Regions from separate parts of the Kosakonia calanthes genome, predicted to be linked through region 2. Evidence: predicted binding sites of a transcription regulator. Region 2 holds the regulator's gene; each other region holds the start of a gene.
What was found. Region 2 encodes Fur, which represses iron uptake genes when iron is present. Its sites were predicted from a motif close to ATAATAATGAGAACNACTATCAA; they were not measured.

Region 1 (3,511 bases), 1.8 Mb from region 2:
ACGTCAGGCGGGGTTCAAAATCGCTATCGACGACTTTGGTACCGGCTATGCCAACTTTGAACGTCTGAAACGCGTGCAGGCGGACATCATCAAAATCGATGGCTGTTTCGTGCGGGATATTTTGCAGGACAAGCAAGATGCGATGATCGTGAAGGCGATTTGCGAGCTGGCGAAGGCGAAATCCCTGACCGTGGTGGCTGAATTCGTTGAAAACGAGGCGCAGCGAGAAATATTACTCAATGCGGGAGTGGATTATCTACAAGGTTATTTACTCGGGAAGCCGCAGCCATTGGCGGACGCATAAAAAAACCGGGGAAATCCCCGGTTTTGCTTTTTACAGGCTGGGAAAATGGAATCAAATAACCAGCGCTGCTATGGCCGCAGACAGCACGCTGACCAGCGTTGAGCCATAAACCAGTTTCAGACCAAAGCGGGAAACCACGTTACCTTGCTCTTCGTTCAGGCCTTTAATCGCGCCCGCGATAATGCCAATTGAGGAGAAGTTAGCAAAGGACACCAGGAACACCGACAGGATACCTTCTGAACGCGGGGAGAGAGTGGATGCGATCTTTTGCAGATCCATCATCGCCACGAATTCATTCGATACCAGTTTGGTTGCCATGATACTGGCGACTTGCAGCGCTTCGTGAGCCGGCACACCCAGCACCCATGCAATCGGGTAGAAGATGTAACCCAGAATGCCCTGGAAGGAGATGCCCAACACGGCAGCGAACAGGGCGTTCAGGCCAGAAATCAGCGCGATAAAGCCGATCAGCATCGCCGCAACGATAATCGCCACTTTGAAACCAGCCAGAATGTATTCGCCCAGCATTTCAAAGAAGCTCTGGCCTTCATGCAGTTTCGCCATTTGCAGGTTTTCTTCGCTCTCATCCACGCGATACGGGTTGAGCAGCGACAGCACGATAAAAGTACTGAACATGTTCAGCACCAGTGCCGCAACAACATATTTCGGTTGCAGCATGGTCATGTACGCGCCAACGATAGACATCGAAACCGTCGACATTGCGGTGGCGGCCATGGTGTACATGCGATTTTTGGACATCTTGCCGAGGATATCTTTATAAGCAATAAAGTTCTCGGATTGACCCAGAATCAGGGAGCTAACGGCGTTGAATGATTCCAGTTTGCCCATACCGTTGACTTTAGACAGCACGGTACCTATAGCGCGAATGATGATCGGCAACACACGAATGTGTTGCAGAATACCAATCAGAGCAGAGATGAAGACGATCGGACACAGCACTTTCAGGAAGAAGAATGCCAAACCTTCGTCATTCATTTTACCGAAGACAAAGTTAGTCCCTTCGTTGGCAAAGCCGAGCAGCTTTTCAAACATCTCTGAAAAGCCTTTCACAAAGCCCAGGCCGATATCTGAGTTCAGGAAGAACCAGGCCAGTAAAACTTCAATAACCAGCAGTTGAATAACAAAGCGAATGCGGATTTTTTTACGATCGCTGCTTACGAGCAAGGCAAGCAGCGCCACAACAGCAAGCGCCAGTACAAAGTGAAGAACGCGGGACATATTTGCTCCAAATATGAGACGGGTAGAAATTTCGTGCACATTCTATGCAACAAGGAAAAAGAAAACGAGATCAAAGACACACTATATTAATGTCCTGTGACCAGACTCAAAATTAGTGATCAAATATACATTTCTGTTATGTTACGTAAAGACGTGAAAAGTTGCGTTACACTGCTAGACTCTTAACACAACGCTGCGGCTAATCCTATTGCCGTTGTCACCATCCTTGTCATTCAGCCCTTCTATCGTTTCTGGCTATCAGAGAAATCAGGCAAACCTATTTAAATGATCTTGATAATCATTCTCATTTTGATAGCATCAAACATAGCAAAGGCTATATTTAGGGGCAATAAATGAACAATAGTCGCGTTGAGAGTAGTACCGGTCGAGCAGCGCGCAAGCTTAAGTTTGCTTTAATGGGACCTGCGTTCATTGCCGCGATTGGTTATATCGATCCGGGTAACTTTGCCACCAACATTCAGGCGGGGGCGACGTTTGGTTACCAGTTGCTATGGGTCGTCGTCTGGGCAAACCTTATGGCGATGCTGATCCAGCTTTTATCCGCTAAGCTCGGCATCGCGACCGGAAAAAATCTCGCCGAACAGATTCGCGATCACTACCCGCGCCCGCTGGTGTGGTTTTATTGGGTACAGGCGGAAATCATCGCCATGGCGACCGATCTGGCGGAATTCATTGGCGCGGCGATTGGTTTTAAGCTGATCCTCGGCGTGTCACTGTTGCAAGGCGCGGTGCTTACCGGGATTGCGACCTTCCTCATTTTGATGTTGCAACGGCGCGGGCAGAAACCGCTGGAAAAAGTGATCGGTGGCCTGCTGCTGTTTGTCGCGGCGGCGTATATCGTCGAGCTGGCCTTTTCGCAGCCGAAACTGGCGCAACTGGCAAAAGGCGTGGTTATTCCATCACTACCGGGAACGGACGCCGTGTTTCTTGCCGCAGGTGTGCTGGGCGCGACCATCATGCCGCATGTCATCTATCTTCACTCTTCCCTGACACAGTATTTGCATCAGGGCACGCAACGTGAACGTTATTCAGCAACCAAATGGGATGTCGGCATCGCAATGACCATTGCCGGGTTTGTTAACCTGGCGATGATGGCAACCGCGGCGGCGGCGTTCCATTTCAATGGTCATACCGGTGTTGCCGATCTCGATCAGGCGTATCTGACGCTGGAGCCGCTGTTAAGCCACGCGGCCGCCACGATTTTCGGCCTGAGTCTGGTCGCGGCAGGTCTCTCTTCAACCGTGGTGGGAACGCTGGCCGGGCAAGTGGTGATGCAGGGTTTCGTGCGGTTTCATATCCCGCTGTGGGTGCGTCGCAGCATCACCATGATGCCGTCGTTTATTGTTATCTGGCTGGGGCTGGATCCGACGCGCATTCTGGTGATGAGCCAGGTATTGCTGAGCTTCGGGATTGCGCTGGCGCTGGTGCCGCTGCTGTTTTTCACCAGTAATCAAAAACTGATGGGCGAGTTGGTGAATACCACCTTGGTTAAACGCGCGGGCTGGGTGATTGTTGTGCTGGTGGTGAGTTTGAATAGCTGGCTGCTGGTGGGGTCAATCGCGGATCTGTAATTAGTAGGCCGGATAAGCGCAGCGCCATCCGGCAATCAGAGTATAAAACGCCTTAATGATGGTGCCCGCGGCCGTGGCCACGTCCCGGTCCGCGATGGTCGTCACGGTCGCGCCAGCCTTCCTGGTAACCGCGCTCGTAAGATTTGCGTTTGTCCCAACCGCGATGCAATCCACGGTCATGTTTATGCCAGCGGTTGCCGCGCCATTCATAGTGACGGCCCCAGTAATTACGGTCGCGCCAGTGCCCGCCGTCCCAGTAGTTACCATAATTATCGCGATCGCCAATTTGTAATTTAATAGACGGCAACAGGGTGATTTCGCCAGCATTAGCGACCAGTGGCGCTGTAGCCATTAACACTGCTGCCAGAATCAGTGA
Region 2 (3,511 bases):
CGCCGTATGTCACCGAAGCGTACCGCGATGCGCTGCTGGCGCAATTCCCGCAGGCGCGGGCGCACGTGATTGCCGGTGCCGGGCACTGGGTGCATGCGGAAAAACCGGAGGCGGTGATGCGGGCGATTCGCCGGTATCTCACTGAAAAGGCAAACTGATTAAAAAGGCGGCGACCGGTCGTTTCATCGCGTCCGGTCGTTGGCGCACTCGTTATGCTGATGTATGATGGCGCGCTATTCAGCCCGGGCAGCAGCCCGATTGCTTGTTTCTCCCGTAGTATGCTTAGACCATGGCTAAAGAACAAACGGACCGTACGACACTAGATCTGTTCGCGAATGAGCGTCGCCCGGGACGACCGAAGACAAACCCGCTCGCGCGCGATGAACAGTTGCGCATCAACAAACGCAATCAGCTAAAACGCGATAAGGTTCGTGGGCTTAAACGCGTCGAACTCAAACTGAACGTGGACGCTGTGGACGCCTTAAACGAGCTGGCAGACGCGCGCGAGATGAGCCGCAGCGAGCTTATCGAAGAGATGCTTTTGGCACAGTTGAAAGCATTGCGCGGATAGCGAATCCTCCGAATCATCGTTTTATCAACACTTTCATGTGGCATACAGTGCAGTCCGTGGCGATAGCAGTTTCCGCGTGCTTCTCTGTTCTGCTATGATTGCCCTTATCTGTGGGCTTAGCGCCCCCCCTATACTCATTAAGATTCAAGAGGTTATTTTACTCATGGCAATTACAGGCATTTTCTTCGGCAGCGACACAGGCAACACCGAAAATATCGCGAAAATGATTCAGAGTCAGCTCGGTAAAGACGTTGCCGATGTCCATGACATTGCCAAGAGCAGCAAAGAAGATATCGAAGGGTATGACATTCTGTTGCTCGGCATTCCGACCTGGTATTACGGCGAAGCGCAATGTGATTGGGATGACTTCTTCCCGACGCTGGAAGAGATTGATTTCAATGGTAAATTAGTTGCGCTGTTCGGCTGTGGCGACCAGGAAGATTATGCAGAATATTTCTGTGATGCGCTGGGCACTATTCGCGACATTATTGAACCGCGCGGCGCGACCATTGTGGGCCACTGGCCTACCGCGGGTTACCACTTCGAAGCGTCGAAAGGCCTGGCGGATGATGACCACTTTGTAGGTCTGGCGATTGACGAAGATCGTCAACCGGAACTGACCGCAGAACGCGTTCAGAAATGGGTGAAGCAGGTTTCAGAAGAACTGCACCTGAACGACATCCTTAATGCCTGATATCTTCGGCGCAATCTGTGGGTTGCGCCGTATCAATAGATAAAAGCAATGGAAATAATTGCTACAATTTTTTAACTTTTTTCTCCATCGCTGTACAATGAGCCCTGCTAAACTCGGTGCGGCTGACCAGGAGTTTGTCGGCGACACCACGTTTTATAAGCTTACTTTACTTGAGGGCTTGCAGTTTTCATTTATACATGGCAGTTCTATAATGATACGCATTATCCCAGGTGCATTCCTTATTACTTCCGCGAAGGAAGTGAATCGTATAGCAACAGGACAGATTCCGCATGACTGACAACAATACCGCATTAAAGAAGGCCGGCCTGAAAGTCACGCTTCCTCGGTTAAAAATCCTGGAAGTGCTTCAGGAGCCGGATAACCATCATGTCAGTGCGGAAGATCTATATAAACGTCTGATCGACATGGGCGAAGAGATTGGGCTGGCAACGGTTTATCGTGTTCTGAACCAGTTTGATGACGCCGGGATTGTGACCCGTCATAACTTTGAAGGCGGCAAGTCCGTTTTTGAACTGACTCAGCAGCATCACCACGATCACCTTATTTGCCTCGATTGCGGAAAAGTCATTGAATTCAGTGATGATTCCATCGAAGCACGTCAACGCGAAATTGCCACCAAACACGGCATTCGCCTGACTAACCACAGTCTGTACCTGTATGGCCATTGTGCCGAAGGTGACTGTCGCGAAGATGAACACGCGCACGACGCAAAATAATCTTTTTTGATAGGCAAAAGCCAACCGTCAGGTTGGCTTTTTTTTGTCTGCAAATAAAAAGCCCGGCACATTTGAATCGCCGGGCATGAGCAGAAAAATTACGCTTTTACGCCATCGACATGGCTGAAGCGCTTGCCGTCCGGGCTGGCGGTACGAACCTGCACTTCCCCGCTCACCTGCGGACGTGCTTTATCGTCGTAGCGCTGCCAGGTTTTCCCGTTGTCAGTTGAATACTCAACCACCATTCCCGGGAAGCTGGTGTTCACTTCAAGCCTTCCGCTGGCAATGCGCGCGCCCGGTACTGGTAAACGATAATGAATGCCCGCTTTATCCAGTTTCGCCAGTTCGCGGTGACCTAACAGGTTTGCAAAACGCTGCCAGTCGCTGTCGAGCGCTTTCACATCCACCCGATGTGTTTCGCCGCCTTTGTATTCACGACCCGCTTGATATTGCTGTTCCCAGCTTGCGCGATGCCATGCACGTTCGGCGACAGAAACCAGACGCGGATAGATCATGTACTCCATCTGAGAGTCGGTGCGTACGACTTCGCTCCATAACTGCGAGGAAAGACCATAAGCGCCCGGCCACGGTTTATCGGATTTCGCACTAAACACGTTGCCATCACGATCAACAGAGGTTTCTGCGTTCTGCGGCATGTTGTCCGGCGCGAAACTAAAGATTTTACGCTCATCGCTAAAGCGCGTGCCCCAGTAATAGCCGCTTTCCGCCGGGTGAACTTCGTTCGGGAAGTCGAGATAAACGTAGTCCGGGTTGGAGACCACCACGCGGAACCCTTTGTTCGCCCAGTCATTGACCGAATCGAAACCGCCCCAGTAAAGGGCATCCCAGAAGTTCACGTTGATATGATCGGTGGCAAATATTGACGCGTCTTTGGCATCTTTCAAGCCGTCCTGCCACGCTTGCATCACGTCAATGCCGTGGGCTTTCACCAGCTTGCTGACCTCAACGCCAAAATAGCTGGAAAGATGCTCAACATCAGTCACCTTCCCTTCTTTGATCATCACCTGGCAGGCCTGGGATTTCGCCCACGGCTTATCCTGATTGCTCTGATCGATGATGCCTTTGCCCGCTTCCGGTTTTTTCTGATCGGTGTAGCCGGTGCCCAGATAGATGTTTTTCGCTTCATCACCACCAAAATGCCATGTTTTCAGCGGTAAACCGGCTTCTTTATGCATCTGCTGAATTTCGCCAATCACTTTATCAACAAAGTTGCGTGACGAATCGAGGCACGGGTTCAGATAGCCGGTACGGTCATAGAACTGTACACCAGCGGTGTTGGAGGTATCGGTCGGATCAAGCAGGCGGTATTGATTCGCCTCTTTCTCTTTGCCCTCTTTCACCAGGCGGTCGTAACGCGCTTCCATCGACATCACCGCGGCACGCGCATGCGCAGGCATATCGATTTCCGGGATCACTTCAATCTGTCGCGCTTTGGCATATTTCAGGATCTCAATGTAATCAGCCCGGCTGAAGAAGCCGCTGCCATTG
Region 3 (3,511 bases), 2.3 Mb from region 2:
AAAACAGACCCGGAGAAGAAGGAAAAGAGCCTAATTTAGCTCAGGGTAAAACAACCCTCTCTGAACACGCGAACAATATATTAGCCAATGCCAGTCGTACCGGGCAATCGCGCAATATGTTACTTGAAGAACGCGATCGCCATATAAAAGAGCGGCTATTTCGCGTTGTAAAAATCGAGGCCTTTGCGCGTTTACTTAATGACTTGCAAGCCGAAGGTGAGATCGACGCCCAGGCATTAAGCAAAATAATTTCCGATAAAACTCAGCAAATAAATGAAGCAGGGAATGAGATTTGGCTTAATCTGATTACCCGAGAAACAGACGCGCCAATGTTTTATAAACTTGGGGATGAATAACGTGCCAGAAGTCGAAAATAATAACGTTTATATTAATTACGATGAAACGAAAAGCGACGAATTTATCTTAAAGCAAAATATAGACGCACTGGTGCAAAGTAAAAATGCCACTATTGAGCAGATTGCCCGTGAGTTGGTCTCTATTCCGGCCGCGCTGGTGCGCCTGAAATGGCAGAACCGCCGTGAAACCTATCCTCTGCAAGTCAAAGAAGAGATTTATGGCGCGACGATTGCCGCCATCATCGAACAACAACCTGAACTGCTAGAAAAAATCATGGGGCGGCTGGAAGCGAATTATCAGCACATTGTGAAGCGGGAAGCCGCGACGCTGCGTTTGAGCCGTAAGCTGAGCGACGGTGAATATCACACGTCAACAGTGACCACTGTGGCGCTGAAAGAAGAGAGCGAGCAGGAAAGGCCGCTCTCAAAAAAATAAAGCTGGCGCTACGACCAGCTTTTTACTTTCGTCAGCGGTAGATTATTATTGCGCTTTCGCGACCTCTTCACCCACCAGACCGATTTTCAAATAACCCGCCTGGTGCAGGGTATCCATCACCTTCATCATCGTTTCGTAATCCACAGTTTTGTCTGCGCGGAAGAAGATGGTGGTGTCTTTTTTCCCTTCGGTCACCGCATTGAGCTGGTTAACCATCGTTTCATCGGTCACCGGATCGTTTCCAATAAACATGGTGTTATCCGCTTTTACCGACAGGTAAATCGGTTTTTCCGGGCGCGGTTGCGGCTGGCTGGAGGATGCCGGCAGATTCACTTTCACATCTACCGTGGCAAGCGGCGCGGCCACCATAAAGATAATCAGCAGCACCAACATCACGTCGATAAACGGCGTGACGTTGATTTCGTGCATTTCGCCGTTATCGTCCAGGTTTTCATTAAGACGCATTGCCATGGCGCATCAACCTACACGTAATTTCTGAGCGGCACGAACCGGCTGAGCATTGCTGGCAGCCAGGTCAAGATCGCGGCTTTGCAGCAGCAGAACCTGCGCGGCAACGTCGCCGAGGGTCGCTTTATAGCTGCCAATCATGCGCGCGAAAATGTTGTAAATTACTACCGCCGGGATAGCGGCAACCAGGCCAATTGCCGTGGCCAGCAGCGCTTCCGCGATGCCCGGCGCGACAACTGCGAGGTTCGTGGTTTGCGTCTGCGCGATACCGATAAAGCTATTCATGATGCCCCAAACGGTACCAAACAGACCGACGAACGGAGAAATCGCGCCGATGGTGGCGAGAAAACCATTACCACGGCCCATATAACGACCGGTGGCGGCGACGCGGCGCTCAAGGCGGAAACCGGTACGCTCTTTGATCCCTTCGTTGTCTTCACTGCCTGCGGATAACTCCAGCTCGTTCTGGGCTTCGTTAATCAACAGTGAACTGAGGCTTCTGGCGTGGAAAGTGGCGGCAATTTCCGTTGCCTGATCCAGCGAGCGAGCCTCAGCCAGTTGCTGCTGCTCACGCTTGAGGCGACGCTTATGCGAAATCATCTCAACGCTTTTGCTGAAGAAGAGCGCCCATGTCACAACGGACGCCAGAATCAGGCCGATCATCACGATCTTCACGACGATGTCAGCGTGCTGATACATACCCCATACGGATAGATCCGTCTGCATCAAATTATTACCCACTGTGTTTCTCCGAGACGCAAATCACAAAACTGTGCGCCATAATATCAAAACGACGTCGAATTGATAGTAGTTCTCATTAGTATTTACATAGTGCACTAAGTAAACGTCCTTTTCTTTGCGTTGACGCAGTAAACAAACGCCATTGAGCGTTTTTTAGAAAAATTAACCCTACATGACGCAACAGTTCTCAATCATGGTAGTCTGGACATCCAGACGTATAAAACCAGGTTAAGCAAACATGACGGCGAAGCATCTTGAAACCGCTCTGGTGAACGCAGGGCGCAGCAAAAAATACACGCAGGGTTCGGTGAATAGCGTTATCCAACGCGCCTCTTCACTGGTATTTGAAACAGTCGAAGCCAAAAAACACGCCACGCGCAACCGCGCCAATGGCGAGCTCTTTTATGGTCGTCGCGGCACCTTAACGCACTTCTCTTTACAGGAAGCAATGTGCGAGCTGGAAGGCGGCGCGGGTTGTGCGCTGTTCCCCTGTGGGGCGGCGGCAGTGGCAAACACCATTCTGGCGTTTGTCGGGCAAGGCGATCATGTGTTGATGACCAACACCGCTTACGAACCCACCCAGGATTTCAGCACCAAAATTCTCGCGAAACTCGGCGTCACCACCAGTTGGTTCGACCCGATGATCGGCTCCAGCATCGTGCGGCTTATCCAGCCCAACACCAAAGTCGTGTTCCTTGAATCGCCCGGATCCATCACCATGGAAGTGCACGACGTTCCAGCCATTGTGCAGGCGGTAAGAAGCGTCGCGCCTGACGCCATCATTATGATCGACAACACCTGGGCGGCAGGCATTCTGTTCAAAGCGCTGGCATTCGATATCGATATTTCCATTCAGGCGGGCACGAAATATTTGATTGGCCATTCGGATGCGATGGTCGGTACCGCCGTTTCCAACGCTCGTTGTTGGGAACAACTGCGCGAAAACGCCTATTTAATGGGACAAATGCTGGATGCCGATACTGCATATATGACCAGCCGTGGCCTGCGCACGCTCGGCGTCCGTTTACGTCAGCATCATGAAAGCAGCCTGAAAATTGCCGAATGGCTGGCTACGCACCCGCAGGTGGCGCGCGTGAATCACCCGGCGCTGCCAGGCAGCAAAGGGCATGAATATTGGAAACGCGATTTTACCGGCAGCAGCGGCCTGTTCTCTTTTGTGCTCAACAAACGCCTGACAAATGAAGAGATGTCGGATTATCTCGATCACTTCTCGCTGTTCAGCATGGCCTATTCATGGGGCGGTTTTGAGTCATTGATTCTGGCGAACCAGCCGGAGCAACTGGCGGCGATTCGCCCGGACGGTGAGCTTGATTTCAGCGGCACATTAATCCGTTTGCATGTTGGTTTAGAGAACGTTGACGATCTGATAGAAGATTTAGTGGCAGGCTTTCAGCGCATCGTGTAAACCTGAGTGACCGGGGCACAACATAAGATAATTCTCTTTTTCTTGCGCCCCGGATCAAGGTGTTTTAGGCGAACTGGAGTACAA

Region 1: the regulator Fur is predicted to act here: its motif matches at 1,835-1,857, upstream of AAEY27_RS06985 (Nramp family divalent metal transporter).
Region 3: the regulator Fur is predicted to act here: its motif matches at 2,062-2,084, upstream of exbB (tol-pal system-associated acyl-CoA thioesterase).

What each region holds. Positions count from the first base shown of each region.
Region 1 covers NZ_CP151800.1:1,485,313-1,488,823, forward strand. Annotated here, with positions in the region: gene AAEY27_RS06975 (EAL domain-containing protein) at 1-304, shown strand, start outside; gene AAEY27_RS06980 (NupC/NupG family nucleoside CNT transporter) at 356-1,543, opposite strand; gene AAEY27_RS06985 (Nramp family divalent metal transporter) at 1,897-3,135, shown strand; gene ypeC (DUF2502 domain-containing protein YpeC) at 3,188-3,511, opposite strand, start outside.
Region 2 covers NZ_CP151800.1:3,274,870-3,278,380, forward strand. Annotated here, with positions in the region: gene ybfF (esterase) at 1-158, shown strand, start outside; gene ybfE (LexA regulated protein) at 290-571, shown strand; gene fldA (flavodoxin FldA) at 735-1,265, shown strand; gene fur (ferric iron uptake transcriptional regulator) at 1,556-2,002, shown strand; gene AAEY27_RS15395 (beta-N-acetylhexosaminidase) at 2,101-3,511, opposite strand, start outside.
Region 3 covers NZ_CP151800.1:786,570-790,080, reverse strand. Annotated here, with positions in the region: gene AAEY27_RS03705 (hypothetical protein) at 1-356, shown strand, start outside; gene AAEY27_RS03700 (cytoplasmic protein) at 358-792, shown strand; gene exbD (TonB system transport protein ExbD) at 838-1,263, opposite strand; gene exbB (tol-pal system-associated acyl-CoA thioesterase) at 1,270-2,001, opposite strand; gene metC (cystathionine beta-lyase) at 2,240-3,427, shown strand.